Regions from separate parts of the Microbispora sp. NPDC004025 genome, predicted to be linked through region 2. Evidence: riboswitches for the same ligand, from Rfam matches in the RefSeq annotation. Region 2 holds a riboswitch; the other holds the start of a gene.

Region 1 (15,334 bases), on a different contig from region 2:
ATGTGGCGCTGGCCCTGCCCCACGTTCCGGGCCATGACGGAGGCGTTCGCCCCGCGCCGCCGGGAGGCCGCTCCCGGCATCCCCCCGTGGCGCGGCCAGCTGGAGCACCAGGGCGAACCGTGACCTCGCCGACCTGCGCTTTCCTGCGGCTTCTCCCGGCGCCAAGAGCCGGCGAAGTCGTCGTTAAGCGACCGCCATGGAGGCGCTCCTAACTTCCCCTGTGTAAGGGCCGGCGTACGGAGACGGACGCCGGCCGACACAGGAGAGGACCGCGAAGCCTGGACGTGGAAGGGCTTCCAGGTCCTGGATGGGAAGAGCGTCATGAAACTGGTCTACAAGGTCCTGGCCTCGCTCGTCGCCGCCGAGGTCGCCGTGCAGGCGATGATGGTCGTCCTCGGCGACGCCGGCCTGTTCAAGTACGTCGAACAGGGTGGCGTGATCGACAAGGCGACCGCGGAGAGCGGGGGGATCCAGTTCCCCGAGTTCTTCGCCTTCATGGTCCACGGCGTGAACGGGATGATGGTCATCCCCGTGATCGCGCTGCTCCTGCTGGTCTCCTCGTTCTTCGCCGAGATCCCCGGGGCGGTCAAGGGGGCGGCCCTCGTGGTCCTGCTCGTCGTGGTCCAGGTCTCCCTCGGTCTCCTCGGTCACCAGATCCCCGCCCTGGGCGCCCTGCACGGCCTGAACGCACTGCTGCTGTTCAGCGCGGCCGTCCACGCCGCACGCCGTGGCCGCCGGACGGAGAGCGTCCCGGACCGGTCGCACGCCCGTGTCGAGACCGCCGTCTGACGGCGACACGATGGACAGGACTCGCCGCCGCGGCGCCCGCCTGCGCCTCGCCCTGGCGGGCGCCGCGACCCTCGCCCTGCTCGGCCCGCCGATCTGGCTCTGGCAGGACAGCCTCATGCCCGGTACGTACTCCGTCATGGACATGGGGTACGCCGACCACGGCGGCGCCCTGACCCACGTGGCCGGCACTTCGGAGCACGCAGAGCACACACAGCACAGCACCGGACACGGCGCAGGGCACAGCGCCGGAGACAGTGCCAGAGACAGCACCGGACACGCAGGGCACGGCACGCCGGCGCGCAGCCTGACGTCGTTGACCGCAGATCCGGGCCGCGCGGCCGACGTCGCGGTCACTCTGGTCGCCCGCAAGCAGCGGTTCCGGCTGCCCACCGGCCGCTCGGTGGACGGCTACACCCTGAACGGCACCTCGCCCGGCCCCGTCATCCACGCGACGGTCGGACAGCTGGTGCAGGTCCGCTTGGTGAACGAGTCGGTGCCGGACGGCATCACGCTGCACTGGCACGGAGTCGACGTGCCGAACGCCGCCGATGGGGTCGCCGGTGTCACCCAGGACGCGGTCCGCGTGGGCGGGTCGTTCACCTACCGCTTCGTCGCCGGTCAGGCCGGCACCTTCTGGTACCACTCCCACCAGGTCTCCCACGAGCAGGTGCGCCGCGGCCTGCTGGGCGCCCTCGTGGTCGCCCCGGCGCGCCCGCCCGCCGGCGTCGTCGACGTCGTGGCGCTGATGCACCTCTACGACGGAGCCCGCACGATCAACGGCCGGGAGGGCGACGTGCGCGCCGAAGCCCGCCCCGGCGAGCGGGTGCGTGTGCGGGTGATCAACACGGAGAACGGCCAGACACCCGTATGGGTCGGCGGAGCCCCGTTCCGGCTCGTCGCCGTCGACGGCACCGACCTGCACGAGCCCGCACCCGTGCGGGACACCGCCGTGCCGGTCACGGCGGGTGGCCGCGCCGACATCGAGGTGACCATGCCCGAGGACGGCTCGCCGGTGCGGGTCCACGTCGGCGGCCCGGCCGGCGTCGTGCTCGGTTCGCGGTCGTACGACGTGCCCGCCGTCCCCCGGCCCGCGGTCACACTCGACCTGCTCTCCTACGGCACGCCGGCCCCGCTGGGGCTCGACGCCGACCGGCCCGACCGGCGGTTCGACTACGAGATCGGGCGCCGCCCCGGCTTCCTGGACGGGCGTCCCGGGATCTGGTGGACGATCAACGGTCACATGTTCCCCGACGTGCCGATGTTCGTCGTCGCCGAGGGCGACGTGGTGCGGGTGCGCATCGTCAACGACAGCGGCGAGCCGCACCCGATGCATCTGCACGGCCACCACGCCGTGGTGCTGAGCCGGGACGGCGTACGGGCGACGGGCAGCCCGTGGTGGGTGGACTCGCTCGAGGTCGGCGCCGGCGAGACGTACGAGATCGCCTTCGTGGCCGGCAACCCCGGCATCTGGATGGACCACTGTCACAACCTGCCGCACGCGACCGAAGGTCTCGTCGCCCACCTCATGTACGAGGGGGTCACCACGCCCTTCACCGTGGGCGGGACCGCCGCGAACGAGCCGGAGTGAGCCTCAGGCCAACGGCAGTGTGATCTCGAAGCGGCAGCCGGGACCCTCGTTGACCACGCCGATCCCGCCGTCGTGGGCCTCCACGATGCCGCGCGCGATCGCGAGGCCGAGCCCGGCGCCGCCGTCGGGGCCCGGCGTCCGCGCCGCCTCGCCGCGGAACGCGACGTCGAAGACCCGGGGAAGGTCCTCCTCCGGGATGCCGCCGCAGCCGTCGAGCACGGACAGGCGGGCGGTGGTCCCGTCCGCCGTCGCCCGCACGACGACCGTTCCCCCGGCGGGCGTGTGACGGATCGCGTTCACCACCAGATTGCGTACGGCCCGGCCGAGCTGCCCGGCGTCGGCGTGGACCGGGACGCGCGGGTCCGCCTCCCCGGTCAGGCGCACGCCCCCGGCGCGGGCGAGCGGCTCGACGGCGGCGAGGGTGTCCGCGACGAGGTCGCCGAGCCCCGTGCGGGTGAGCGTGGGCCGCAGCGCGCCCGCGTGGATCCGCGACAGCTCGAACAGGTCCTCCACCATCCCGGCGAGCCGGTCGACCTCCACCCTGATCTGGACGTGATAGCGCTTGACGGTCTCGGGGTCGTCGGCCACCCCGTCCTCCAGCGCCTCCACCATCGCCCGCATGCCGGCCAGGGGGGTGCGCAGGTCGTGGCTGACCCACGCGACCAGTTCGCGCCGCGCGCTCTCCAGCGCCCGCTCGCGCTCGCGGCCCAGCCGCAGCCGCTCGTAGGCCTGCTCCAGCGCGGTGCTGATGGTCTGCAGCTCGGCCGGGAGCGGCGTGGGCGGCGGGACGAACCGGCCGGAGGGCGGCACGCGCTCCAGCGCGCCGACGAGGCTCCTGCTGGCGCGCACCACCGTCCGGGCGTTCACCAGAGCGACACCGAGCCCCACCAGGCCGCCGATGCCGACGACGGTGAGCACGATGTTCTTCGGCCGCCCGTCGATGATCATGGCGAGCGTGATGGCGACCACCCCGGCCAGTGTCGCGGAGACCGTCACCGCCGCCACGACCGCGAGCATCACGCCGATCGACCGGCGGCGCAGCGCCCGCAGCAGCGCCAGGCCGAGGGCCGCGATGACGAGACCGAGCCCGGCCGCGACCGCGACGATCTGGACGATCACGACAGCGGTTCGTAGCGGTAGCCGACGCCCCAGACCGTCACGATCCGGTGCGGGTCGGTGGGGTCGTCCTCGATCTTCTCCCGCAGCCTGCGCACGTGGACCGTCACGGTGGAGGAGTCGCCGAACGACCAGCCCCAGACCTGGTCGAGCAGGGCCGTACGACTGAACGCCTGGCGGGGGTTGCGCAGCAGGTAGACGAGCAGGTCGAACTCGCGGGCGGTCAGGGTGATCTCCTTGCCGCCCAGGCGCACCTCGTGGGCGCCGACGTCGACCACCAGGTCGCCGTCGCGCAGCACGCCGGTGCCGGTGGGCACCAGCGCGCCCCGGGCCCGCCGCAGCACGGACTGCACGCGCAGGGCCAGCTCGCGCGGACTGAACGGCTTCGTCACGTAGTCGTCCGCGCCGGTCTCCAGGCCGACCACCCGGTCCATCTCCTCGCCGAGGGCGGTCAGCATGATCACCGGCACGGGCCGGCGCTCCCGCAGCTTCCGGCAGACCTGCAGGCCGTCGAGCTTGGGCAGCATCAGGTCGAGAACCATCAGGTCGGGCGGGTCGGCCAGAGCCCGGCGCAGCGCCTCGGCGCCGTCGCCCACGCACTCGACCTCGTGCCCGTCGCGTTCCAGATAGCGGGCCACCACCTCGGCGACGGTGGGGTCGTCTTCCACCACCAGGACGCGGGCGGGATTCTGGGAAGTTCTCGAGGAGGGCACGTCCCCCACGGTAAGTCCGCCGGGCGCCCCGGCGAAGCGCCGTCATCGCCCCGTAAGAACCCGCCGCTCGCGGCGGCCGTCGCACTTCGAGGAGAACACGCACTTCGTGGACACGGTCGTCCCCGGCCGCCGCGTCTGCGGCATCAGGGAGACGACACTCCCGCGGTACGCAGGTCCACGATGCTGCGACGCTCTCGTGCGGGAGGTGTCGTGTCGTCCAGGGGCGGCACGCCGATGGCCGTCATCGTGAGGATCCGCCAGCCGGGCCTGACGCCGAGCCGGTTGTGCAGCCCCTCCAGGTCGAAGGCGCGAAACTGCCTGCAGGACAGGCCCATCGCGTGGGCCTGCACAGTCATGTGGGCCACCGCCTGGCCGAGGTCGTAGTCGGCGAACTCGGAGTAGAGCAGGCCGCTGTCGTCGGTCTCGTGACGGGCCAGGTTGACGACCAGCGCGCTCGCATCGGGCGCCCACCGGCGCGAACTTCCGGCGAGGTGCTCCACGAGTTGCTCGTGCCCGTCCTCTCCCCGGCGGCGCAGATGGAACGACCAGGGCTGCGAGTTACCGGCGGACGGAGCCCACCGGGCCGCCTCCAGCAGGGTCTCGACGTCCGGGCCGGACAGCCGATGGTGCGGATCGAAGCGCAGCGGACTGAAACGCCCTTGGAGGGCCGGTGTGAGTCGCGGAAGGTTCATGCCTCAACCAGGGGGACCGGATCGTGTGCGCCGCGCAACCGCGTCAGGGACGCCACGAGTCGGGTGATTCGCGGTGATCGAGTGGAGTCTACGCCGCATGCGGCGCAGGCAGCCGATGGGACCGCAAGAGGCCGCCGGAGGAGCCATGACGTTCTGTCGACGAACTGCCGCCGAACGCGATGATTCACGTGAAACCTCATGAATCACGGGTATGCGAACCGGTTCCGAATCAGGGGTGTGGCTGCCGGATGCCGCCCGTCGCGAGCGCGGATCCAGGTGGACGCATCGCGAGGCCGAGGACGGCCGACACGATCAAGCTCGCGGTTGTCGGTCCCACCGCGTACCTTGTGGCTATGGCCCGTACCGTACTGACCGTACTGGGGATCCTCCTGGCCCTCTGGCTGGTGTTCGGATTCGTGATCCCCGCACTGTTCGCGACGCTGAAGTTCCTGCTGATCATCGGCATCATCGCCCTCGTCGCCGTGGTCGTCGTCACCGTCGTCGGGAAGCTGTCCCGCTGAGGTGAACACGCTCCAGGCCGCCATCGGATCGCTCCTCTGGCTGCTGGCCGAGTTGGCCGCCGGGTCCCCGGACCCCGGCGCGCTGACCACGGTCGGCCTGGCCGGCGTGGCCGTCCTGGTGTTCGCCTGGATGCTCTGCCGGCTGACCGGCGTCCCCCTTCTGCGCCGGGGGCCGGGCAGGCCGTCGTACAACGGTGAGACGGCGATGGTCAGGTTGCGTGATCCCGGCGCGCCTGGCCGTCCCCGTCCCCGCGCACCATCAGGAAGCCCCGCGCTCGTCTGACCGGAAATCCAGCCGGACGAGCGCTTTCGTCATGCCCTCATCCACCGGCAACAGGTCACAGACGAAAGGCTTCCCATGTTCGACTTCGTGCTCGACCCCGCCTACCGCCTCATCGACGCGCTCAGCCACCTCACCGGCGCCGGACTCGCGATCGTCCTGGTCACCCTCGCCGTACGGCTGTCGCTGCTGCCGCTGAGCGTCCGCGTCGCGCGGGCGCAGCGGATCCGCATGCGGCTCGCACCCCAGGTGGACGGGCTGCGCACGCGGTGGAAGAACGACCCGCAGCGGCTCCTGCGCGAGGTCAACGCGTTGTACGCCAAGGAGGGCGTCGGCCAGTTCACCGGCTATCTCCCGGCGTTCGCGCAGTGGCCGTTCTTCACGGTGACCTACCGGCTGTTCACGGCGGCCGTCATCGCGGGGCACCCGAACCTGCTGCTGGCCCAGAGCGTGCTCGGCGTGCCGCTGGGGGAGCACCTCGCCGCCGTGCTCGCCGGGGCGGGCCTGCTCAGCCCTGCCGCCGGGGTGTTCGCCGCGCTGCTCGCGCTGCTCGTGGCCGTGGCCGTGATCGCCGCCCGCAGGGTCGAGCCCGCCACGCCGATGCGGCGCCTGGCGGTCCTGATGCCGTTCTGGACCGTGCTCGCCGCGGCCTTCCTCCCGCTCGCGGCGGGCGTCTACCTGCTCGTGAGCAGCGCCTGGACGACGGCCGAGCGGGCCGTGCTCTACCCACGCGCGGCCTGACCCGGGATCGGTGGAATGCTGGCGGCCATGATCGGTGACCTCGCGATAGCGACCTGGGCGGCCGGGGACGACGGCCGGGAGGACGTGCGGGCGCTTCTGGCCGCCTACCACCTGCGAACCGAGGCCGAGAAGGGCGTCCCGGTGGCCGACGCCACGCGCCTGCCCGAGCGTTACCGGGCGGAGGTCGAGAACCCGGGCGCGGCGTTCGCTGACGACGTCGTGCTGGTCGCGCGCCGCGGCGACGCCGCGATCGGCTGCGTGGTGCTCGCGGCGCCCGCCGGCGGACGGGCGGAGATCAAACGCCTGTGGGTGGACCCGGACGAGCGGGGCAGGGGCGTGGCCGCCGCGCTCGTCCGTGCCGCGCTCTCCCGGGCGCACGCGATCGGCCTGCGGTCGGTACGGCTGTCGGTGTGGCGGTGGCGGACGACGGCGATCGCCCTCTACGAGCGGCTCGGGTTCACCGTCACCGCGTCGTGGGACTCCCGCGACGACCTGATCTGCATGGAGCACGCCCTCGGCCGGCCCTGAACCGCGACCTTGAACCCCGGCCCTGAACCGCGCCCGCCAAGCCCCGGCCCTGAACCCCGGCCCTGAGCCGTGGCTGTGCGCGGGGCGTGAGCGCGCCCGTCAGCCGACCTCGCGCAGCACCGGAATTTCGGACAGCTCGGCATGCCCATTCTGGTCAGGCCATGAGGCGGGCACGACGGCCCAGACGGTGGTCGCCTCCTCCTCGTGCCGGACTCCCCAGCGCTCGGCCAGGTACTCCACGATGCCGAGCCCACGACCGCCGAGGGACGACAGCGTCGGGCGGCCCGCGCGGGGCTCCGTGTACGCGCCGCCGTCGCTCACGGCCACCTCGACCTGCGAATCCGAGCAGATCCAGGCCACTTTGAGCCGTCCGCACGGGAGAGGGTGGGCGTGGCGCAGCGCGTTGCTCAGCAGTTCACTCATGATCAACACGACGTCGTCGACGGCGGAGGCGAGCAGCCCTGCGGTCGAAAGCTCGGCGCTCAGGCGCTGACGTGCGACGGCGACGCTCGACGGTGCGTACGGCAGCATCACGACGCTCGACGCACTCACCTCCCCCTTACCCCCGTATCTGCTGCACGAGCAACTACGACCGAAATGCCCCGCTCGCTCGGCCGGGAAACCGTGCCCCGCATCACAGCTTGTGCACATTGGACAATAGATCAGTCCTTAAGTGGTGACGCCACGCTCCGTTCTGTCCTGTCAGGATGAAGATTCCGCCGAGTTCAGCACCAGCCGCATCCGGGTTCCCCCACCGGAGCGGGGCAGCGCGGCGACGTCCCCGCCCTGGGCCCGGGCGAGGTTGCGCACGATGTAGAGCCCCAGGCCGACGCCGCCGAACCTGCGCCGGTTGCCGCTGTCGGCCTGGACGAACCGCTCGAAGATCCGTTCCCGGTCGCCCGGCGCGATGCCCACTCCCTCGTCGTCCACCACCAGCACGACCCGGTCGTCCTCCGGCCATGCCTCGACCCGGATGAGGCCGCCGTCGGGGGAGTACTTGAACGCGTTCTCCAGCAGCTGGGCCAGGAGGATGTCGGTGGCCAGGGCGTCGCCGTACACGCGGGGGAGATCGGGCGGGATGTCCACCTCCAGCCGGTGCCGGTCCGACAGGACCGGCAGCCCGAGCGTCGCCGCGTGCACCCGGGCGGCCAGGTCGAAGGGCTCGACCCTGACCTTCAGCTCCTCCGCGCCCGCCCGCGCGCCGAGCAGGAGATGGTCCATGAGCTGCCCGAGCGAGCGGGCGCGCTCGGCGATCGTGTGGACCGCCGACCGCCGCTCCACGTCCGACAGGTGGTCCCAGCGGGAGTCGAGCGTGCTGGCGAAGCCGTGCACGATCGTGATCGGCGTGCGCAGTTCGTGGCTGGTGGTGGCGAGGAACAGGTCCTTGGCCTCCTCCAGCTCCTTGGCCCTGGTCACGTCGCGGAAGTCGACGACGGTCTCCCCCGTCTCCCGGATCTCCGCGCACAGCACGTCGAGCCACCGGCCGGACGGGAGCTGGAAGGTCAGCTTCTCCCCCGGCGCCGGCAGCGGGAAGGGCGGAGGCCCGCCGATCACCCGGTCCGCCGGGTGGCCGGTCAGCTCGGCCGCGGCCGGGTTCCACCGCACGACCGCTCCCGTGCCGTCCAGCACCGCGATGCCGTCGGCGCTGGCGTCGAAGACCGCCCGCTCGTGGGCGCGCTGCCGCACCGCGTCCTGGTAGGCCGTCGCGTTGGCGACCGCGATGCCGGCGTGCCCGGCGAGCAGTTCGAGCAGTTCGAGCTCCAGATGACTCGCCTTGCGCCGGGCGAACAACGCGTAGAGCGCTCCATAGGGACGCCCGCCGACGGCGGCGATGCCGACGGCGATCGTGTGCAGGCCGGGCAGGCGCGCCCAGATCAGGTCCGGGAAGCCCTCCGGGCCGGTCTCCAGCAGCACGGTCTTGCCGGTGCGCAGCAGCTTGGCGACCAGGCTCGTGTGCAGGTCGGCGGTGGCCCCGCGCAGCGTCTCGGGCAACCTGTGGACGCCGACCAGGCGCAGTCGGTCCCCCTCGATGGACACGAAACCGCCGGCGTCGGCACCGGTCAGCTCGGTCAGGCTCGCGGCGATCCGGTCGAGCACGACGGGCAGGTCGAGTTCGGCGTTGATGTCGCCGACCACGTCGGTCAGCCGCCGCACCAGGCGGGCGCGGCGCACCATCCTGCCGTGCGCCGCGTCGTCGTCCTCGGCCGCGTGGTAGACGTTCACGTACCCCAGCAGGACGCCGCCCGGCGAGCTCAGCGCGCTCGTGTCCACCCGCAGGTCGAGCAGCCGCCCGTCGCGGTGCAGACGTTTGGTGGTCAGCGACACCCGGCCGCCCGCGCGTACGCGTTCGAGCACGGCGTTGTGCTCGGCCATCAGCTCGTCGGGCACGATCGGCGCCCGCCTGCCGAGCAGATCGGCCGCGGGCCAGCCGAACATCCGCTCGGCCGCCGCGTTCCAGCTCAGCACGGCCAGGTCGCGGTCGAGCGCGACGATCGCGTCGGGGGAGCCGGCCAGGACCGCACGCGCGAGGCCCTCCTCGACGTCGCTCCCGTGGAGACCCGTGCCGGCGCCGCCGCCCGGCTCCATGTCGAAACCGCCCGCGAGCACGTCCGCGGTGTCAGCGATCACGGGGGCGATGTCCGCCGCCCGGCCGTCCACGCTGCTGTCACCCACGCCCCCATCGTGCCTTCTTTCACGTTTTGATCTTGGCCTTTTCCGTCACCTCGCAACCGCTCCGATACGCTGCCTGCACGCGGAGAAGAGAAAGTGGGGCGCCCATGTCCACCGAGGACCTCGAAGCCCTGCTGCGCGTGACCTCGCCGGGCTACGTCGGCGAGACCCCGCCCGAGGTCGCCTTCGGCACCACCGACGCGCCGGTGGGCCGCCTGGTCCTCGCGGTGACCGCACGCGGCGTGCTGGCCTGCACCTACGAGGGCGAGCACGAGGTCTTCGCCCGCATCTCCCGCGCCGTCGGCTCGTTCATCGGACCCGACCCGCGCCGCCTCGATCCCCTCCGCAGGGAGCTCGACGCCTACTTCACGGGCAGGCTGCGCACCTTCTCCCTCTCCGTGGACCTGCGCCTGGTCACCGGCTTCAGCCGTACGGTGATTCAGCTCATGCCGGCCGTGCCGTACGGCAGCGTCACCACTTATCAGGACATCGCCGAGCGCATCGGGCGGCCGCAGGCGCCCCGCGCGGTGGCCAACGCCCTCGCCGGCAACCCGGTCTGCCTGCTCCTGCCGTGCCACCGGGCCGTGGAGGGCCCCGGCGCGCTCGGCGGCTACGCGGGCGGCCAGCCGGCCAAGGAGCACCTGCTCCGCCTGGAAGGCGCTCTCTAGCCCTCCTCCAGCCCGGCCCGGCCCGGCTCTGCTCCGGCCCGGCTCTAGGCCGCCCGGCCCCGCGACCGCAGGCGGCGGGCCGGGACGGACAGCGCCACGGTCGCCAGCGCGGCCACCAGGAACGCGGCGAGCGCGGCGTTCATCCAGGGCTGGTGGACGAACCCGAGGGCCAGGCGGACGTCGGTCCACAACCCGTCCCACCACCCGACCGTCGGGGTGGACGTGACGATCCAGTACGCCACGAACCCGAGGATCCACGGCACGACCATGAGCCACCGGGATGGGGCGTCCTCGGCGGTGTTCCACCGGGCCGTCCCGCCGAGCAGGAAGTAGTCGACCACGAGGACGGCGAACATCGGCACGAAGACCGCCCCGATCACGCTCAGGAACGCGCCGTAGGAGTTCACGTCGGCGAACAGCGCGATAAGAGTCGTGAGCACGCCGATCACGATCGAGATCGCCCGGCGGTCCCAGCGCGGCGCGAGGTTCTGGATCGAGACGGTCGTCGAGTAGACGTTCGCGAACGACTGGTCGGCCTCGCGCAGCACCAGGATGCCGAAGAACAGGATCCCGAGCGGGGCGGCCACGAACGGCTCCCACACCTTGTCCGGGTCGTTGCCCACCAGGGCGAGCGCGGCGATGCCGAGCGCCAGGCACGCCACCTGGGCGATCGTGTAACCCGCCACCACGCCGGTGAACGCCGCGCCGCTCGACCGCGAGTGCCTGGCGTAGTCGGCGGCCATCGGCACCCACGACACCGACAGCGCGATGACATAGTCGACGGCGGGGGCGAAGGCGTCCCAGGAGCCGCCCCCCACGGACGGCCCCTGAGCGAACAGGGCGACCGAGAGCCAGATCATCGCGACCACCACGCCCGCCGTGACGTAGCGGCGCAGCAGCCGCAGCGCGCCGAGCGGCCGGATCGTCAGCGCGATCGTCAGCGCACCGGCCGCGACCGCCCACACCGCGTACGGCACCGCCGTGCCGAACAGGGCCTGCGCGCCGTTGGCGATGACCCACAGCTCGAAGGCGCCCCAGCCGAGCATCTGCACGATGTTCAGCACGGTCGGGATGTACGAGAGCCGGGCCCCGAACAGGCCGCGCAGCAGCACCATCGCCGGCCGGCCGGTCCGCGCGCCGGGGATCGCGGCCAGGCCGACCATGGCCGTGCCCAGCAGGCTGCCGACGACGGCGGCGAGCACCGCGGCGGTGAACGTCAGCGGCTTGCCGCCCAGGGGGTCGAGCAGGAACAGGGCCCCCGAGAAGCCGAGGAGACTGACGCCGAGGTTGGCCCAGAACGCGCCCTGGTCGAGCAGCCCCAGAGTTCTGGGGGCCTCCTCGTCCAGGGTGAGGGGAACCTCCGCGTGCGCGTCGTCGACGACGGCAGAAGCCATCACACACTCCCTACGCCGGCATTATCCGGACAGGTTCATGCGGTCGGCGGCACGACTTCGATCCGCCCTCTCAGCCCGGTCACGCCCGAGCTCCCGCGGGTATTGATGATGTCTTTGGGATTATGACACTTCTTTGACCGTTTTCCTACGCGGGGTAGGGCTTCTCACGCGACGTAGGGCGCCCCGCCGGTCTCGCTGACCATCGGACGTCCGACGGCCGCCCACAGCTGCATGCCGCCGTCCACGTTGACGGCGTCCCTGCCGATGTGGTTGAGCCACATCGCGGCGTGGGCCGACCGTCCGCCGACGCGGCAGACCACGTACACCGGCCGGTCGTGCGGCACCTCGTCCACCCGCGCCTGCAGCTCGGCGAGCGGGATGTGGACGGCGCCGGGCGCGTGGCCCGCCACCCACTCGTCGTTCTCACGGACGTCGAGCAGGTACGCGTCGTCGGGCAGGGCGTCAGGGGTGATTTCCGGCAATGTCATGCGCCCATTGTGGCCGCACGCCGCCGATGCCCGGGCCCATGCCGGAAGCTGTGACCCACGGTGATGCGCGGACGCTACTTGAGGAGGCGGGACAGCCGGCGGTCGGCCAGCGGCTTGCCGCCGGTCTGGCAGGTCGGGCAGTACTGCAGCGACGAGTCGGCGAACGACACCTCCCTGATCGTGTCGCCGCACACCTCGCACGTCTCGCCCGTACGGCCGTGCACGCGCAGGCCCGACTTCTTCTCCGACTTGAGGTCCTTGGCGGCCAGCCCCCTGGCCCGGCCGACCGCGTCCCGGAGCGTGCTCACGATCGCGTCGTGCAGGTCGGCGACCTGGCCGTCCGTCAGCGTTCCGGCGATCTTGAAGGGGGACATCTTCGCGACGTGCAGCACCTCGTCGGAGTAGGCGTTGCCGATGCCGGCGATCACCTTCTGGTCCCGCAGCAGGCCCTTGATCTGCGCCCGGCTGCCGCCCACGATCGTCTTCAGCACGCCCGGCGTGAAGTCCTCCGCCAGCGGGTCGGGCCCGAGGCCGGCGACGCCGGGCACGTCCCCGGGATCGCGCACCACGTACACCGCCAGGCGCTTCTGCGTGCCGGCCTCGGTGAGCTCGAAGCCGGGGGCGCGGCCGTCCTCGCCGGGCGACAGCCGTACGCGGACCGCGAGCGGGCCCTTGCCCGGCCGCACCGGCCGCGCGCCCGTGAGGTCGTCGCGCCAGCGCAGCCAGCCGCCGCGCGCCAGGTGGGTGACGAAGTGCAGGCCGTCGCAGTCGACGTCGAGGAACTTGCCGTGCCGCGCCACGCCGGTGACGAGCAGCCCGGCGAGCGCGGTGACGGGCGGGTCGACGGTCTTCAGGGCCTGGAAGGCGGTCACGTCGACCCCGATGACGGCATGGCCGACGGCGTGCTCGCGGAGGAACTCGGCGAGCGCCTCGACCTCGGGCAGCTCCGGCATGCCCTCACACTAACCCGGCCGGTTAAGGGACGTCCCAGAACGCGAGCTCGTGCTCCATGCCCCGGACGAACAGCTCCCGGGCGCGCGCCGGGTCGGGAGCCGCCTCGTCGATCATGACGGCGATGCGCTCGGCGAGGGCGGCGAAGCCGGGATCGGCGTAGGTGTCCACCCACGCCTTGTATCGGGGCTCGGCGGGCGGGTCGGCGGCCAGGATCCGGCCGAGCGTCGAGTAGCCCCACATGCAGGGGTACAGCGCGGCCAGGCCCTCCCCGTAGTCGGCGGCCGCCTCCAGCAGGAAGGAGGTGTACGCCGCGCAGGCCGGGCCCTTCACGGCGCCGTCGAGGTCGGCGCCGAACTCGGCCGACAGTGACCGGTGCAGGTCCAGCTCGTCGTGCCAGGTGGCGTACGCGAGATCGACGAGGTCACCGAGGTGGGCGTCCGGAGCCTGCCAGGCCAGCCGGCTGAACACCCGGACGTAGTCGAGCAGGTACAGGTAGTCCTGCTCCAGCCACGACCGGAAGACCGGCTCGGGCAGGTCACCCGCCGCGATTCCGCGTACGGTCGGGTGCGCGAGCTGGGCGTCGAGCATCGGCCGCCCGATGGTGTGCAGCTCATCAGATATTCCCATAAAGGCACATTCTGGCCTGGATCGGCGCGTTACGCTCGATCACGTGACACTGACGATCGCCGAGGAAGTGCTGCTGCTGGCCTACCGGGAGGACACCGGCAAGCCGATCATCGGGTCGATTGAGCTCGACTGCGCCCTGGCGGGCGCCCTGCTCGCGGAGCTCGCCGTACGCGGACGTGTCGGCTTCGACGGCAAGAAGCTGCGGGTCGAGAACGGCGCCCCGCTGGGTGACGAGGAACTGGACGCGACGCTGTCCCGGATCATCGGCGAGGCCAGGCGGCGCGACGCCGGCTGGTGGGTGGGCAAGCTACGCATGGGCAGGCTGCGCAAGCGGCTGCTCACCCGCCTGGCCGCCCGGGGCGTGCTGAGCGAGCAGGAGGGCAAGATCCTGGGGATCTTCCCCACCACGCGCTATCCGGAGCTCGACCCGCGCCACGAGCAGGGCGTGCGGGAACGCGTCCAGGACGTGCTGACCGGGGCCGAGCCCGACGAGCGGACGGCGGTGCTGTTCGCGGTCATGCACGCGGCCAAACTCGACCGCAAGGCGTTCCCCGGGGCGCCGAAGGACCGGGTCAAGGAGATCGCCCAGGGCCAGTGGACGGGCGAGGCGGTCCGCAAGACGATCGCGTCCGTGCACGCCGCCGTCGTCGCGGCCACGACCGCCGCGGCGATCGCCGCCTCCGCCGGAGGCTGACCCCCGCCGCTCGTGCCGCGCACGCCGCGCGCACGGATGAGCGGCCGGGCGCGTCGACACCGTCCGCCGCGGTTACTTGGTGATCACGTCCTTGGGCACCTGCTTGTCGGCGGCGAGCGCCTCGAACAGGCGCAGCGCCTTCTGCGTGTCCCACTTGACCACCGCCTGGCCGCCGATCGTCGGCAGCGAGCCGACCGGCACGGCGGTGGCGACGGGTCCCTCGCGCATGGCCAGGCCGACCGACAGCAGGTCGAACAGGCCGGTGCCGGGGTCGACGGCGACCGAGTCGGCCGCGTTCAGCGCCAGCGGGACCGAGGTGAACGGGTTGATCAGCGTGCCCGGGCTCGCGGCCTTCTGCACGACGGCCGAGAAGAACTGACGCTGCCGCTGGGTGCGCTCGAAGTCCGGGATGGCGCCGGTGGCCCTGGTGCGGACATAGCCGAGCGCGGTGCCACCGTCCATGTCCTGGCAGCCCTTCTTCAGGTCGATCCCGGCCTTCGGGTCCTTGATGTCCTGCTTCACGCAGATGTTGACCCCGCCGACCGCGTCCACGATGCCGACGAACCCGCCGAAGCCGATCTCCATGTAGTGGTCGATCCGGATGCCGGTCACCCGCTCGACGGTCTTGGCCAGGAGCTTCGGCCCGCCGAAGGCGTACGCCGCGTTCAGCTTGCCGCTGCCGTGACCCTCGATCGGGACGTACGAGTCGCGGGGCAGGCTGACCAGGGTCGGCCGGCCGCTCTCGGGGATGTGCAGCAGCATCATCGTGTCGGTGCGCTTGCCGACGGCCTTGCCGGTGGCGAGCTTCCTGCGCTGCGCCGCGGTCAGCCCCGCCCGGCTGTCGGACCCGACCAGCAGCCAGTCCTCGCCC
Region 2 (15,334 bases):
GACCCACGTGCTCGACACCGCCGCCGGGCGGCCGGCCAAGGACGTGTTCGTACGGCTGTCGCGGCGCGCCGCGCACGGCTTCGTGCCGGTGGCGGAGGGCCGCACCGACGGCGACGGCCGCATCCGGGAGTGGACCCCGCTGGGCCGGGAGTGGGATCCGGCCGGGGACCCCCGCCCGGGGACCTACCGGCTCGTGTTCGACACCGGCGCCTACCTGGGGGACGAGGCGTTCTTTCCCGAGGTGAGCGTCGTGTTCGCCATCAGGGAGGCCGGCGAGCACTACCACGTGCCGCTGCTGCTGAGCCCGTTCGCCTACTCGACCTACCGGGGGAGCTAGCGTGGCCGTTCTGGGGCCCAACAGGTACGGCAAGGCCGAGACGAGGGTCGTGCGGGTGACCCGGCACGGCGACGCCCACCGGATCAAGGACCTCACGGTCAGCACGGCGCTGTCGGGCGACATGACCGAGGTCCACCTGAGCGGGGACAACTCCGCCGTCCTGCCCACCGACACGCAGAAGAACACGGTTTTCGCGTTCGCCAAGAAGCACGGCGTCGGGGCGATCGAGGACTTCGCGCTGCTGCTGGCGCGCCACTTCACGGACTCCCGGCCCGCGATCCACCACGCGAGGGTCGCGATCGAGGAGCACGCCTGGGAGCGCAACGGCGCGTTCGGGCACTCCTTCGTCCGTTCCGGCCGTGAGGTCCGCACCTGCGTGGCCCACCACGACGGCACGCGGTCATGGGTGGTCTCCGGGCTGCGCGACCTCGTCGTGCTGAACACGACCAACTCGGAGTTCTGGGGCTTCGCCAAAGACGAGTACACGACGCTGCCGGAGACCCGCGACCGCGTCCTCGCCACCGCCGTGGACGTCGCGTGGCGGCACACGGACGTCTCCCGGGACTGTTCCCAGGACTGGGACAAGACGTATGAGAACGCCCGGGCCGCTCTGCTCACGGCATTCGCCGACACCTACAGCCTGTCGCTGCAGCAGACGCTGTACGCGATGGGCACCCGGGTGCTGGCCGAGTGCCCGGGGGTCTGCGAGGTGCGGCTGTCACTGCCGAACAAGCACCACTTCCTGGTGGACCTCGCGCCCTTCGGCCTGGACAACGAGGGCGAGGTCTTCTTCGCCGCCGACCGGCCGTACGGGCTGATCGAGGGCACGGTCCTGCGCGAGGACGCGCCTGTCGCCGGCCCGGCCTGGGAGTAGCCGATGGACTTCCTGCGACCGCGGACCTGGGCGGAGGCCCTGGCGATGAAGGCCGAGCGGCCCGAGGCCACGCCGATCCAGGGCGGCACCGACGTCATGGTGGAGATCAACCTCGACAAGGGCCGCCCGGCCGCCCTGCTCGACCTCACGCCGATCCCCGAGCTCCGGGAGTGGTCGCGGGAGGGTGTCGAGATCCGGGTGGGCGCGGGCGTGACCTACTCCCGGCTGATCGCCGAGCTCGGGGGCGTTCTGCCCGGTCTGGCCCAGGCGTCCCGTACGGTCGGGTCGCCGCAGATCCGCAACCGGGGCACGGTCGCGGGCAACCTCGGCGCGGCCTCGCCCGCGGGCGACAGCCACCCCCCGCTGCTGGCCTGTGGCGCGGTGGTGGAGGCCGAGTCGGTGCGCGGCGCCCGGCTGATCCCGATCGGCGAGTTCTACACCGGCGTGAAGCGCAACGCGCTCGCGCCCGACGAGCTGATCCGCGCCGTGCGCGCCCCGGCCGCCACCGGCCCGCAGTACTTCTCCAAGATCGGCACCAGGAACGCCATGGTGATCGCGGTCTGCTCGTTCGCGACCGCCCTGGACGCGGGGGAGCGGCGGGTGGGCACCGGCATCGGTTCGGCCGCGCCGACCCCGCGCCGCGCCCCGGCCGCCGAGGACTTCGCGTCCGGCGCGCTGGACTGGGACGGCCGCGGGCCGCTCGACCCCGGTGTGGCCCGCCGGTTCGGTGAGCTCGTGGCCGCCGCCGCCGCGCCGATCGACGACGTGCGGGGCCGCGCCGCCTACCGCACGCACGCGCTGGCCGTGATGGCGCGCCGCGCGCTGGGCTGGGCCTGGGACGACTTCAGGGGGAGCGCGTGATGAGGGTGAACGTGACCGTGAACGGCCGCCCGATGACGGCCGACGGCGTGTGGGAGGGCGAGAGCCTGCTGTACGTCCTGCGTGAGCGGCTCGGCCTGCCGGGCGCCAAGAACGCCTGCGAACAGGGCGAATGCGGCTCCTGCACCGTCTATCTCGACCGTACGCCGGTCTGCGCCTGCCTGGTCGCCGCCGGTCAGGCCGAGGGCCGCGAGGTGGTGACGGTCGAGGGCCTGACCGCCGGCGGCGGGTTGCACGAGGTGCAGCGCGCGTTCGTGGACGCGGGAGCCGTGCAGTGCGGGTTCTGCACCCCCGGTCTCGTCGTCCAGGCCCACGCGCTGCTCGCGGGCGCGGACGGGGTGCCGCCGGACGCCGACATCCGGGAGGCCCTGGCCGGCAACCTGTGCCGCTGCACCGGATACGAGAAGATCCTCGACGCCGTCCGCCTCGCCGCCGCCCGCCGCCACCCCACGCCGTGATCGTGGAACCTGCCGCCCCCACCGATCATGCGGGAATCATGGCCCTACCACCTGACCTGGGAGTCTCCATTGCGTGATCGCGCACCACGGCGAATGGTCATCGAGAACGCCTACCTCGTCCCGGTCGTGGGAGAGGAGATCCCGTCCGGTCACGTCGTCGTGGAGGACGGCCTGATCACGGCGGTCGGCCCCGGCCCGGCGGCGGACGTCCCCGAGGGGGCCGAACGCGTCGACGGCGCCGGCTGCCTGGCCACCCCCGGCCTGGTCAACACGCACCACCACCTCTATCAGTGGGCGTCCCAGGGGGTGACGCCGGACGGGACGCTGTTCGAGTGGCTGGTGGCGAGCTATCGGCTGTGGGCTCGCATGGACGCCGAGGTGGTGGCGGGGGCCGCGACTGCGGGGCTGGCCTGGCTGGCCCTGTCGGGCTGCACGACCTCCACCGACCACCACTACGTCTTCCCCAAGGGCAGGGGAGACCTGTTCGAGGCGGAGATCGAGGCCGCGCGCCGGGTCGGGCTGCGCTTCCACCCCTGCCGGGGGTCGATGGACCGGGGCGCCTCGCGTGGCGGCCTGCCGCCGGACGAGGTCGTGGAGGACCTCGACGAGATCCTCCGGGCCACCGACGACGCGATCCGGAAATATCATGATCCGTCATTCGGGTCGATGCTGCGCGTCGCGGTCGCCCCCTGCTCGCCGTTCTCGGTCAGCGGCGAGCTCATGACCCGCTCGGCCGACCTCGCCCGTTCCCACGGCGTGCGGCTGCACACGCACGTGGCGGAGACGGCCGACGAGGACGAGCACTGCAGGGAGCAGTTCGGCGTGCTGCCCGTCGAGTACCTCGACGACCTCGGCTGGCTGGGCCCCGACGTGTGGCTGGCGCACTGTGTGCATCTGACCGACAAGGACGTGCGGCGCTTCGCCGAGACCGGCACGGGCACGGCCCACTGCCCGTCGTCGAACGGCCGTCTCGGCGCGGGCATCGCCCGGGTCGCCGATCTGCTGGCGGCGGGCGCGCCGGTCGGGCTGGGCGTCGACGGCGCGGCCTCCAGTGAGATGACCCCGCTCGCCGGGGAGATCCGCATGGCCGTCCTCACGCAGCGGGCCCGGTACGGCCCGCGCGCGCTGACCGCCCGCCAGGCTCTGGAGATGGCCACACTCGGCGGCGCCCGCTGCCTCGGCCGGGAGGCCGAGATCGGGTCGCTGGAGCCCGGCAAGCTCGCCGACGTCGCCCTGTGGCGGCTCAGCGGCTTCCACGCCGCGATCGACGATCCCGTCGTGGCGTTCGCGTACGGCGCCACGCCACCGCTGGAACGGCTGCTGGTGGGCGGCCGGACCGTCGTGGAGCGCGGGGAACTGCGCACGGTCTCCAATGAGGAGGCCGCGCGGGCCGGGGCCGGTGCCCATCGCCGCCTGACCACGGGAGATCATGTCTGAGACATCCCGGACGGATCGAGGGAGCAGGGCATGACAGGGCACGTCGTCATCGCGGTGGACAAGTTTCGCGGGTCGCTCACCGCGCCCGAGGTGGCCGCGCACGTGGCCGCCGGTCTGCGTTCTCCGGGATCGGGTGACGTGCCCGTCGTCGAGCTCCCGGTGGCCGACGGGGGCGACGGCACCGTCGACGCGGTCGTGGCGAGCGGCTTCACCCGGGTGGAGACGGAGGTGACCGGGCCCCTCGGCCACCAGGTCACCGCGAGCTACGCCGTACGCGACGAGCCCGGCGCACGGGTCGCCGTGATCGAACTGGCCGAGGCGTCGGGCCTGCGCAGGCTACCGGCGGATCCGGCGCCGCTGACCGCCACCAGCCGCGGCACCGGCGAGCTCGTCGCCCACGCCGTACGGCACGGCGCGACCCGCGTCGTGCTCGGCCTCGGCGGCAGCGCCTGCACCGACGGCGGCGCGGGGATGGTGCAGGCCCTCGGCGTGCGGCTGCTCGACGCGGCCGGCGACGACCTGCCGCCGGGCGGCGCCGCGCTGCGCGACCTGCACACGATCGACGCCTCCGGCCGCCTGCGCGGGGTCGAGGTGATCGTGGCGAGCGACGTGGACAACCCGCTGCTCGGGCCGTACGGCGCGGCGGCGGTCTACGGCCCGCAGAAGGGGGCGAGCCCGCGGGACGTGGCCGTGCTGGAGGCCGGGCTGGCCCGGCTGGCGGCCGTGGCCGCGCACACCCACGGCCTCGCGGGCGCCGCCGAGCACGACGGCGTGGTCCGCGCGATGGGCGTGGCCGGGCGGCCCGGGGCCGGCGCCGCGGGCGGGGTGGGCTTCGGCGCGCTGACGTTCCTGGACGCCGAGATCCGGCCGGGCATCGGCTACCTGCTCGACCTCGTGGAGTTCGACCGGCACGTCGAGGGCGCCCGGCTGGTGATCACCGGTGAGGGTTCGGTCGACCAGCAGACGCTGCGCGGCAAGGCCCCGGTGGGCGTCGCGGCGGCCGCGGCCAAGCACGGCGTACCGGTCGTCGCGGTCTGCGGCCGGCGGTCGGTGGGCGAGGAGGAGTTGCGGGCGGCCGGCATCGAGGCGGCGTACGCGCTGACCGACATCGAGCCCGACGCGAGCCGCTGCATGGCCGAGGCCGGGCCGCTGCTGGAGAAGCTCGCGGCGCGGGTGGCCGCCCGGCATCTCACGACATGAGGAGTGGCGCGTGGGGGAACCGTACGACCTGGTGGTGAGGTCCCGGCGGACCGTGACCCCGGAGGGGGAGCGGCCGCTCGCGGTCGCCGTACGCGGCGGTGTGATCGCCGCCCTGTGTCCCTACGACGAGCCGCCGGCGGCGCAGGAGTCCGCCGACCTCGGCGAGCTGCCGCTGCTGCCCGGGCTGGTCGACTCCCATGTGCACGTCAACGAGCCCGGCCGCACCCACTGGGAGGGCTTCGCGACCGCCACCAAAGCGGCGGCGGCCGGGGGCGTGACCACCATCGTGGACATGCCGCTCAACTCGCTGCCCCCGACCGTGGACGTGGCGGCGCTGGAGGTCAAACGGAAGGCCGCCGGGGGGCGGTGCCACGTGGACGTCGCCTTCTGGGGTGGCGCGATCCCCGGCAACCTCGCCGCCCTGCGGCCCCTGCACGAGGCCGGCGTGGCGGGCGTCAAGTGCTTCCTGTCGCCGTCCGGGGTCGACGAGTTCCCGGCGCTCGACCGCGAAGGGCTGCGGGCCGCGCTGGCGGAGGTGGCGGCCTACGACGGCCTGCTGATCGCGCACGCCGAGGACCCCGGCCTGCTGTCCGACCCCCGCGGCCCGGCGTACGACGAGTTCCTCAGGTCGCGCCCGCAGGAGGCCGAGCGCAGGGCCGTCGAGCAGGTGATCGCCCTCGCGGCGGAGACGGGCGCGCGGGCGCACATCGTGCACGTGTCGGCCGCCGCCTGCGTCGGACCGCTGCGCGCGGCCCAGGCGGCGGGAGTGCGCGTCACCGCCGAGACCTGCCCCCACTACCTGACCCTGGCGGCGGAGCAGGTCACCGGGCCCGCCTACAAGTGCTGCCCGCCGATCCGGGAGGCCGCCAACCGCGACGCGCTGTGGCGGGCGCTCGCCGAGGGGGTGCTCATGGGGATCGTCTCCGACCACTCCCCGTCGACGCCCGATCTCAAGGTGCCCGACTTCGCCGCGGCCTGGGGCGGGATCTCCTCGCTCCAGGTCGGCCTGCCCGCCGTGTGGACGGCGGCCCGCGCCCGCGGCCACGGCCTTACCGACGTGGCGCGCTGGATGGCGGAGGGACCGGCCCGCCTGGCCGGCCTGCCGCGCAAGGGGGCGATCCGCGTGGGCAACGACGCCGACCTGGTCGCCTTCGACCCCGGCGCGGAGTTCACCGTCGACGTGGCGGCGCTCCACCACCGCAACCCGGTCTCCCCCTATCACGGCGCGCGGCTCGCGGGCGTGGTGCGCACCACCTGGCTGCGCGGCGTGCCCGTCGACTTCGCCGCCCCGCGCGGACGACTGCTGACCCGAGGAGCGCGATGACCGGCTTCACCCGCCTGCCCGACCTCGCCCTGCGTACGTACGGCGGGTCGGTCGTGGCCGCCAACGACGAGTCGTTCGCCGAACGGGAGGCCCTGATCAGGCCGGGACCGGCCGAGTTCCGGCCGCAGACCTTCGGCGCCAAGGGCCAGGTCTACGACGGCTGGGAGACCCGGCGGCGGCGTGCCCCCGGCCACGACTGGGCGATCGTCCGGCTCGGCCTGCCGGGGGTCGTCCGGGGCGTGGTGGTGGACACCGCGTGGTTCCGCGGCAACTACCCGCCGTACGCGTCGGTCGAGGCGTGCGCGGCCGAGGGCCACCCCTCGCCGGACGAGCTGGACGGCTGGGCGGAGATCGTGCCGAAGAGCCCGCTGAAGGGCGACGCGGTCCACGAGTTCGCCGTGACCGACCCCCGCCGTTTCACCCACGTGCGGCTGAACATCTTCCCCGACGGCGGCGTCGCGCGGCTGCGGGTCCACGGGCGGGTCGTGCCCGACCGCACGTTTCTGGAGGGCCTCACCGTCGACCTCGCCGCGCTGGAGAACGGCGGCCTGGTCACGGCCTGCTCCGACGAGTTCTACTCCGCCCCGAACAACGTCCTCGCGCCCGGTCCGGCCCGCAACCAGTCCGAGGGCTGGGAGACCGCGCGCCGCCGCGATGGCGGCAACGACTGGCTCGTCGTCGCCCTCGCCGGGCCGGGCCGGGTGGCCGTCGCCGAGATCGACACGACCAACCTGATCTTCAACGCCCCCGGCTGGGCCTCGCTCAAGGGCGCGGACGCGGACCGGGCGCCGCTGGAGGACGAGGACGCCTGGTTCCCGCTGCTGCCCAGGACCCGCCTGCAGCCCGACACCCGTCACCGCTACCGCCTCGACGGCGACCGCAGGGTCACCCACGCCCGGCTCGACATCTACCCCGACGGCGGCCTCGCCCGCCTCCGCCTCCTCGGCACCATGGTCGCTTGACTCCCGAGCGGACCGCCACCGCGCCGTCGCGACCGGGTACGGCGGCCTCGCGGTGCGCATTGAGGCCGTGGTCGGCGAAGCGCCGTCAGCCGCTGTGCTCGCGGTCATAGGCGGCCTGGGCGGCGGCGACCGCGTCGCCGTGTCGCCTGGCCCAGTCGGTGAGCCGCAGCAGCGACGTGTGGAGTTCCCGGGCCATGTCTGTCAGCGTGTACTCGACCCTGGGCGGAACGACCGGGTGGACGGTGCGTACGAGCAAGCCGTCCCGCTCCAGCTTGCGCAGCTTGAGGGTGAGCATGCGCCTGCTGATCCCTTCGATCGAGCGTTCCAGCTCCGTGAACCGGACCGGGCCCCGCGCGACGGCGACCAGGATGCCGATGCTCCACTTCCCCGAGACGTGATCGAGGACCTCCGAGACCGGGCACGCCTCCCCGGCCAGGACTGACACATCGATGTGACGCTGGGACATGAATGTGCCTTCTTCCGCCGGGCTCGACACTCACCGATCCTGTACTCCGTATCAAATGGTGCACCGAACGGGGAGTGCGGCGTCATGCTTCAGGAACTCGCGGACCGTGCCGCGATCGTGGACACCGTCATCGCGTACGCGACGGCCGTGGACACCAGGGATTGGGGGAGGCTGGGCGCCCTGTTCACCGACGACGCCTGCTGGGAGTACGGCGGCTCGGGCGAGCGGCTCCTGGGGCCCGGCGCGATCGTCGCCAGGATCAGCGCCGGCGTGGAACGATGCGACGCCACCCATCACCTGAACGGCAACCATGCCGTCGCGGTGCACGGTGACACGGCCGGGCACACGTGCTACTACCAGGCCCAGCATGTCCGCCTCGGCCTGCCCGGCGGCGAGAGGTTCCTCGGCGGGGGCCGCTACGACGACCGGCTGCGCCGTACCCCGGACGGCTGGCGATTCACGCATCGCAGGATCGTCAGCGTCTGGAGCGAGGGAAACCGCGCCGTGTTCGCGCCCTGAGGCAGGCCGTGATCGCGGCCGGCGGCATCGGAGGTCAGTGCCAGATGGTGATCGTGCTGCCCGGCGGCTGCTGCCCGAGCGGCTTCTCACCGACCACGCGGTCGGTGCCCACCACCTTGCGGACGTTGACCTTGAAACCGGCCGCCTTCAGCTCGTTCACCGCGTCGTGGACGGACTTGAACATCACATTGGGCACGTTGACGACGGTGGGCGGAGTATGGCCGGGGTCGGCGGGGTCGGTCTCCCATGGCCAGCGGAAGCCCTGGTCCGGGCCGCGCGAGGCCGTCAGGTGGACGGTCGCCCCGGCCACCACCTCGGCGCCGCCGGACGGATCCTGGGCGATCACCGTGCCCGGCGGGGCGTCGTCGGTGGTCTCGTCGATCTGGACGTTGAAGCCCTTGTCGCGCAGGATCTTCTCCGCCTGGTCGCGCATCATCTGCGTGACGTCCGGCATCAGCAGTCCCGCGCTGACGACGAAGTTGACCACACCGCGCTTCTTGACGCGCTTGCCCACCGGCGGGTTGGTACGGATGACCTGGTCGCGGGGGATGGTGTCGCTCGCGCTCTTGCTGACCCTGCCGGGGGTCAGCCCGACCTCGGCGATCTTCGCCCGGGCGTCGGCCAGGCTGAGGCCCTCGACCTTCGGCACGGGGATGGTCTCGGGGCCGGCCGACGGGATCAGGGTGAGGACGGCGCCCTTGACCACCTCGGCGCCCGCGCCGGGCTCGGTGTCGAGGACGATGTCCTTCGGCACCTTGTCGTCGAACCTCGCCTTGCCGATCCGCACCTCGAAGCCGGCCTTCTGCGCCTCCTGCCTGGCGACCGTGATGTTCTGGTTCACCAGGTCGGGCACGATGGTGTAGCGCCCCTGGGAGAACCACCATCCGGTGAAGGCCACGCCCGCGACCATGACGAGGGCCAGCGCGGCGAGGAACCACACGGGCCTGACCCTGGTCCGGCGCCGCCGGCCCGTCTCGCCGGCGCCGGTCAGCAGTTCCGAGCGCGGCTGGATCATCGTCTGCCCGGCCGCCGGCCCGGCCTCCGGGCGCGCGTGCTGCGACGTGCCGAACGGCGAGGCCCCGCCGGGCGGCGGGAGGGTCCGGTGCGCACCCGTCCGCACGCCGCTGTGGGCGCCGGTGTGGGTGCCGGTGTCGTGGGCTCCGTGAGGGGCGGCGTGCGCGCCGGTGTGCCCGGTCCGCGGCAGCGTGCGGTGGATCTCTACGGCCGCGACGAGCATGGCGGTCGCGTCCGCCGGGCGCGCCGCGGGGTCCTTGTCGGTGGCCGCCGCGACGAGCGCGTCGATCACCGGCGGCACGTCGGGCACGATCGAGGACGGTGCGGGGACGGTCTCGTGCACGTGCCGGTAGGCGATCGACATCGGCGTCTCGCCCGCGTACGGCTGCCGCCCCGTGAGCAGCTCGAACAGCATGATCCCGGCGGCGTACACGTCGCTGCGGGCGTCGGCGGTGCCGGTCGTGACCTGCTCGGGCGACATGTAGCCGATCGTGCCGATCATCATGCCGGTCTTGGTCTGGTTGGTCGCCTCGATCGCGCGGGCCAGGCCGAAGTCCACGACCTTCACCCGGCCGTCGTCGGCGAGCAGCACGTTCTCCGGCTTGACGTCCCGGTGGATGAGCCCCGCCTGGTGGGCCGCGCCGAGGGCGGCGAGCACCGGGATGACCATCTCCAGCGCCTCGCGCGCGGGGAGGTGGCCGCGGCGGCGCAGCACGTCGCGCAGCGTCCTGCCGGGGACGTACTCCATCGACAGGTAGACGTTCGCCCCGTCCGTGCCCTGGTCGAAGACCTGCACGATGTTCGGGTGAGAAAGGCTGGCCACCGATTTGGCCTCACCGATGAACCGCCGCACGAACTGCGGGTCCTCGGCCAGCGAGCGGTGCATCACCTTGACGGCCACCGTGCGGTCGAGCCGGACGTCCAGAGCCAGGTATACGGAGGCCATGCCACCCCGGGCGATCCGGGACTCGACGCGGTAGCGCCCGTCGAGCAACTGCCCCACGAGCGGGTCGGTCAGCGTCGTGTCCACCCGCCAGAGTTTACGGGTGATTTGCCGCCGGGCGTGTTCCCGAATCCCAAACCGAGACCGATTCGGCAGCCTTCCGCGCCGTCCGAAAAGCCGTGCGGAATCCGAAAACCGGGCTTACCAGACGTGGATTCCCGCGACTGTCCGCCCGCCGGCGAAACACGCCGGACGGGCGGGGAGGACGCCTCTGCGTGGTGGATGCGGCGGGCTCAGGACGGGCGGCCCGGGGAGGAGGCCTCGGCGTAGCGGCGGCGCGGGATGCGCCCCGCGAGCCGGGCCAGGCGCCCGGCCGTGACCGCCTGCCGCATGGCCGCCGCCATCAGGTCCGGCCGGTGCGCCCGCGTCACGGCGCTGGCCAGCAGCACGGCGTCGCAGCCCAGCTCCATCGCCAGCGCGGCGTCGCTGGCCGTGCCGATGCCGGCGTCGAGGATCACCGGGACCGTGGCGGCCTCGACGATCAGCTCGATGCTGTGCGGGTTGCGGATGCCCAGCCCGGAGCCGATGGGGGCGCCGAGCGGCATCACCGCCGCGCACCCGGCGTCCTGGAGCCTGCGGGCCAGCGCCGGGTCGTCGCCGATGTACGGCAACACGACGAAGCCGTCGGCGACCAGCCGCTCGGCGGCGTCGAAGGTCTCGATCGGGTCGGGCAGCAGGGTGCGCTCGTCGGCGATGACCTCCAGCTTGACCCAGTCGGTCCCCAGGGCCTCACGCGCCAGGCGGGCGGTCAGCACGGCCTCCCCGGCCGTGAAGCACCCCGCGGTGTTCGGCAGCACCTTGACGCCGCGGGCGCGCAGCACGTCCAGCACCGAACCGCGCGACGCCGGGTCGAGCCTGCGCATCGCGACGGTCGTCAGCTCGGTGCCGGACGCCTCCAGCGCCTGGTCGAGCACCTCCAGCGACGGCGCGCCGCCGGTGCCCATGATGAGGCGCGAGGTGAACTTCTCCCCACCCAGCACGAAGACGTCGTCGGTCATGCTCATCCTCCCTGCACCGCCGTCAGCACCTCGACGCCGTCGCCGTCGGCAACCGGAGTGGAGTCCCAGGCGCTCCGGCTCACCACCTCGCCGTTCAGGGCCACCGCGACCCCGGACGTCAGGGACGTGAGGGTACGTACGGCGTCGCCGACCGTGGCGCCGGCGGGCAACTCGGCCGCGCCTCCGTTGATCGTGACTTTCACTTGCTGAATCTCCCTGGATGGCAGGCCCCGGTGACCGGGGGTGGCTCGTCGCCGGTGAGGAGCGCCGCGACGGCGTCGGCGGTGATCGGGGACAGCAGCACGCCGTTGCGGCCGTGCCCGGTCGCCGCGAACACGCCGGGCGGTCCGGCGGGGCCGATGAGCGGCAGGTTGTCGGGCGTGCCCGGGCGGAAGCCGACCGTGGTCTCGGTCAGTTCGAGCTCGGTGATGCCGGGCACCAGCTCACGGGCGTCGCGCAGCAGCTCGTACACGCCGCCGGCGGTGACCCGCGCGTCGTACCCCAGCTCCTGCGCCGTGGCGCCCAGCGTGATCTCTCCGTCGCCCCGGGGCACCAGATAGGCGGGGGAGCCGTGCACCAGCCCTCGCACGCACCGCGTGAGGAACCCCTGTGGCCCGCGCAGCCGGAGGATCTCGCCCTTGACCGGGCGTACCGGCAGGCCGGGCAGCAGGGACGCCGACCACGATCCGGCCGCCACGACGACCTGGCCCGCCGCGACGGCCTCGCCGGACGCCAGCCGTACGGACGGGCCGCCCGTCCCGGAGGCGTCGATCCCGGAGACCCGCTTGGCGACCAGCGTGCCGCCCGCCTTCTCGAACGCGGTGAGCAGGGCCCGCACGACCCTGCGCGGGTTGACCCAGGCGTCGTCGCGGGCCAGCAGCCCGCCGCGTACGGAGGGGGCGAGCATCGGCTCGTAGGAGCGGCACTCGCGCCCGGTGAGCCGCTCGACCCGCAGGCCGAGCGTCCGCTCGAAGGCCGCGAGGTCGTCCAGATAGGCCATGTCGTCCGCGCCGCGGGCGACCTCGAGCGTGCCCTCGGTCCGGTAGTCCAGCTCGACGCCGCTCTCGTCCTCGAGTTCGGCCCGGAACCCCGGCCAGGCCGCCAGCGACGCGAGGCCGAGCCGCAGCAGCGGCTCCTCCGTGTAGGTCACCTCGCTGACCGGCGCGAGCATCCCGGCCGACGCGTGGGTGGCGCCGCCTCCGGGCACGGGGTCGGCCACCGCCACCGACAGGCCCCGGCGGACCGCGCGCCACGCCGCGGCCAGACCCGCCACGCCGCCGCCGGCGATCACGACGTCGTATGTGGGGGGCACAGCGCGCTCCCTTCGCCGGCATTACCCGGATCAGGTCGGGGCGGTCGAGAGCCTCACGCTCTCCTCTCAGCCCGGTCCGCCGGGCTCCCGCGCGTCTTACGTGCACCAGCGTAGTACGCCGCCTGTCATGGCCGATCGCCGGAGGCCGCGCCGTCACACGGCCGGTGCGGGACGCGCGCCGCACGGGGGCGGAGATCCGGACGCGCGCCGTCCGGCGAAGCAGCCGTCCGTTCGAACAGGGGATCCTTCACAACGTGGGCCCCCGTCGAAGTGCGCGCTACTTGCCCAACTCGTTATGAGGGGCCCGTTGGCCAGGGCCCCCGCTGACAATCTATGGTCAAGCTGTGGATCACGTCGTGGTGGTGGGTGCCGGCCTGGCCGGCGTGCGAAGCATCGAGGCGTTGAGGGCCCGTGGATTCACCGGGCGCATCACGCTCATCGGCGAGGAACACCATCGCCCCTATGACCGGCCGCCGCTGTCGAAGGCGGTGCTGCTCGGAGGCACCGATTCCACGGTGGTCGACTCCGACCTCGACGCCCTCGACGTACGGCTGTGCCTCGGCACGGCGGCCAAGGGCCTGCGTGACGGCGTGCTGGAGACGACCGAGGGCGAGCTGGAGTACGACGGCCTGGTCATCGCCACCGGCGCCGCCCCGATCCGCCTGCGCGGCGAGGGCCGCCAGCACGTGCTGCGGACCATCGAGGACGCGCTGGCGCTGCGCGAGCGGCTGGTCCCCGGCGCCCGCGTGGCGGTGGTCGGGGCCGGCTGGATCGGCGCGGAGGTCGCCACCGCCGCGGCCAGAGCCGGGTGCGCGGTGACCGTCGTGGAGGCGGGGGAGAGCCCGCTCGCCGTGGCGCTCGGCCCCGCCGTGGGCAGCCACACCATCGGCTGGTACGCGCGGGCGGGGGTCGAGCTGCGCCTCGGCGCGATGGTCGGCACCGTGGACGCCGACGGCCTCACGCTCATGTCCGGGGCCCGGGTGCCGGCGGACGTGGTCGTCACCGGCGTCGGGGTGCGCCCCGCCGTCGACTGGCTGAAGGGCTCGGCCGTCCGGCTCGACGACGGGGTGGTGGTCGACGAGCACCTGCGCACGTCGCTGCCCAACGTGGTCGCGGTGGGCGACTGCGCCAACTGGTGGTCGCGCAGGTTCGCCACCCGCCTGCGGGTCGAGCACTGGGACACCGCGCTCCAGGCCCCCGACACGGCCGTCGCCACCCTCCTGGGCGAGGACGCGGTCTACGACCCCGTGCCGTACTTCTGGTCGGAGCAGTTCGGCCACATGGTGCAGTTCGCCGGGCACCGGGAGGCCGGCGACCGTGTGCTGCTCCGCGGTGACCCCCACAGGGACGCGAAGTGGGCGGTGTGCTGGCTGACGGCCGAGGACCGGCTCGCCGCGGTGCTCACCGTGGACCGGCCGCGCGACGTGGTGCAGGGCCGCAGGATCGTCGAGGGCGGCCAGCGGCTCGACCCGAGGCGGGTGGCCGATCCGGCCGTCCCGCTCCGCGACTGCATTATGACGTAATCGAGGTGTTTCCCGGCGGCCCGCCTGTGGTAATGGTGGATCCGTGACGCTTACTGTTGCGCAGATCGACCGAGAGACCGACCAGCTCGTCGGGGAGTGGCTCCCCCTCTCGGAGGCCGCCAAGAGGCTAGGGCTCAGCATGGGCCGCGCCAAGCAACTCCTCAAGGACAAGAAGCTCGCCGGCGTCCGCAGGGGCGGGGGCGAGCCGCAGATCCCCGCGGTGTTCATCGCCGGCGGCGACGTGCTCAAGGGCCTGCCCGGCACGCTGACGCTCCTGGCCGACGCGGGCTACGACGAGGTGGAGTCGATCCGGTGGCTGTTCACCCCGGACGACTCGCTGCCGGGGTCCCCGATCGACGCGATCGTGAAGGGCCGGCACACCGAGGTCAAGCGCAGGGCCCAGGCCCTGGGTTTCTGACCGTAGGGCCGCATGGCATTGTGGTCGGGTGATTGACACCCGGCGACAGCGGCTCGCGCAGGCCAGGCTCTACCTCTGCACGGACGGCAGGAGGGACCGCGGCGACCTGGAGAAGTTCCTCGACGCGGTCCTGTCCGCCGGAGTGGACATCGTCCAGCTCAGGGAGAAGGGCTTGGAGGCGCGCGAGGAGCTGGACCTGCTCGAGGTCTTCCGCGCGGCGTGCGACAGGCACGGCGCGCTGCTGGCGGTCAACGACCGGGCGGACGTCGCCTTCGCCGCCCGGCCCGACATCCTGCACCTCGGGCAGGACGACCTCCCGGTCCCGGTGGCCCGGGAGATCCTCGGCTCCGGCGTGCTCATCGGCAGGTCCACGCACTCGGCGGCGGAGGCGTCGGCCGCCGCCGTGGAGCCCGGGGTGGACTACTTCTGCTGCGGGCCGATCTGGCCCACGCCCACCAAACCCGGCCGCCCGGCGCCCGGCCCGGCGCTGCTGGAACACGCCGCGCTCCTGGGCACCGACCGGCCGTGGTTCGGCATCGGCGGCATCGACCTGGGCAACCTCGACGAGGTGATGGCGCACGGCGTGCGCCGGGCCGTGGTCGTCCGGGCC

What was found. Region 2 has a riboswitch for thiamine pyrophosphate ahead of thiO (glycine oxidase ThiO). Riboswitches for the same ligand answer to the same signal wherever they lie in the genome.
Region 1: it holds a riboswitch for thiamine pyrophosphate, as region 2 does, so the genes downstream of both, ACWEQG_RS34975 (purine-cytosine permease family protein) here and thiO (glycine oxidase ThiO) in region 2, are expected to answer to the same signal.

The regions. Positions count from the first base shown of each region.
Region 1 covers NZ_JBSGHN010000020.1:15,831-31,164, forward strand. Annotated here, with positions in the region: gene ACWEQG_RS34910 (hypothetical protein) at 1-123, shown strand, start outside; gene ACWEQG_RS34915 (hypothetical protein) at 322-789, shown strand; gene ACWEQG_RS34920 (multicopper oxidase family protein) at 800-2,377, shown strand; gene ACWEQG_RS34925 (sensor histidine kinase) at 2,381-3,496, opposite strand; gene ACWEQG_RS34930 (response regulator transcription factor) at 3,493-4,206, opposite strand; gene ACWEQG_RS34935 (nitroreductase family protein) at 4,350-4,898, opposite strand; gene ACWEQG_RS34940 (hypothetical protein) at 5,252-5,419, shown strand; gene ACWEQG_RS34945 (DUF6412 domain-containing protein) at 5,421-5,702, shown strand; gene ACWEQG_RS34950 (YidC/Oxa1 family membrane protein insertase) at 5,778-6,440, shown strand; gene ACWEQG_RS34955 (GNAT family N-acetyltransferase) at 6,468-6,968, shown strand; gene ACWEQG_RS34960 (ATP-binding protein) at 7,068-7,520, opposite strand; gene ACWEQG_RS34965 (PAS domain S-box protein) at 7,671-9,554, opposite strand; gene ACWEQG_RS34970 (methylated-DNA--[protein]-cysteine S-methyltransferase) at 9,746-10,306, shown strand; gene ACWEQG_RS34975 (purine-cytosine permease family protein) at 10,351-11,700, opposite strand; TPP riboswitch at 11,691-11,807, opposite strand; gene ACWEQG_RS34980 (rhodanese-like domain-containing protein) at 11,865-12,188, opposite strand; gene ACWEQG_RS34985 (Fpg/Nei family DNA glycosylase) at 12,263-13,141, opposite strand; gene ACWEQG_RS34990 (TenA family protein) at 13,164-13,769, opposite strand; gene ACWEQG_RS34995 (GOLPH3/VPS74 family protein) at 13,813-14,463, shown strand; gene ACWEQG_RS35000 (LCP family protein) at 14,536-15,334, opposite strand, start outside.
Region 2 covers NZ_JBSGHN010000001.1:767,664-782,997, forward strand. Annotated here, with positions in the region: gene uraH (hydroxyisourate hydrolase) at 1-337, shown strand, start outside; gene pucL (factor-independent urate hydroxylase) at 339-1,211, shown strand; gene ACWEQG_RS03780 (FAD binding domain-containing protein) at 1,215-2,072, shown strand; gene ACWEQG_RS03785 ((2Fe-2S)-binding protein) at 2,072-2,548, shown strand; gene ACWEQG_RS03790 (8-oxoguanine deaminase) at 2,642-3,985, shown strand; gene ACWEQG_RS03795 (glycerate kinase) at 4,016-5,185, shown strand; gene allB (allantoinase AllB) at 5,196-6,509, shown strand; gene alc (allantoicase) at 6,506-7,471, shown strand; gene ACWEQG_RS03810 (winged helix-turn-helix transcriptional regulator) at 7,557-7,937, opposite strand; gene ACWEQG_RS03815 (nuclear transport factor 2 family protein) at 8,022-8,456, shown strand; gene pknB (Stk1 family PASTA domain-containing Ser/Thr kinase) at 8,491-10,500, opposite strand; gene ACWEQG_RS03825 (thiazole synthase) at 10,707-11,471, opposite strand; gene thiS (sulfur carrier protein ThiS) at 11,474-11,674, opposite strand; gene thiO (glycine oxidase ThiO) at 11,671-12,783, opposite strand; TPP riboswitch at 12,774-12,884, opposite strand; gene ACWEQG_RS03840 (NAD(P)/FAD-dependent oxidoreductase) at 13,128-14,306, shown strand; gene ACWEQG_RS03845 (Rv2175c family DNA-binding protein) at 14,350-14,724, shown strand; gene thiE (thiamine phosphate synthase) at 14,753-15,334, shown strand, end outside.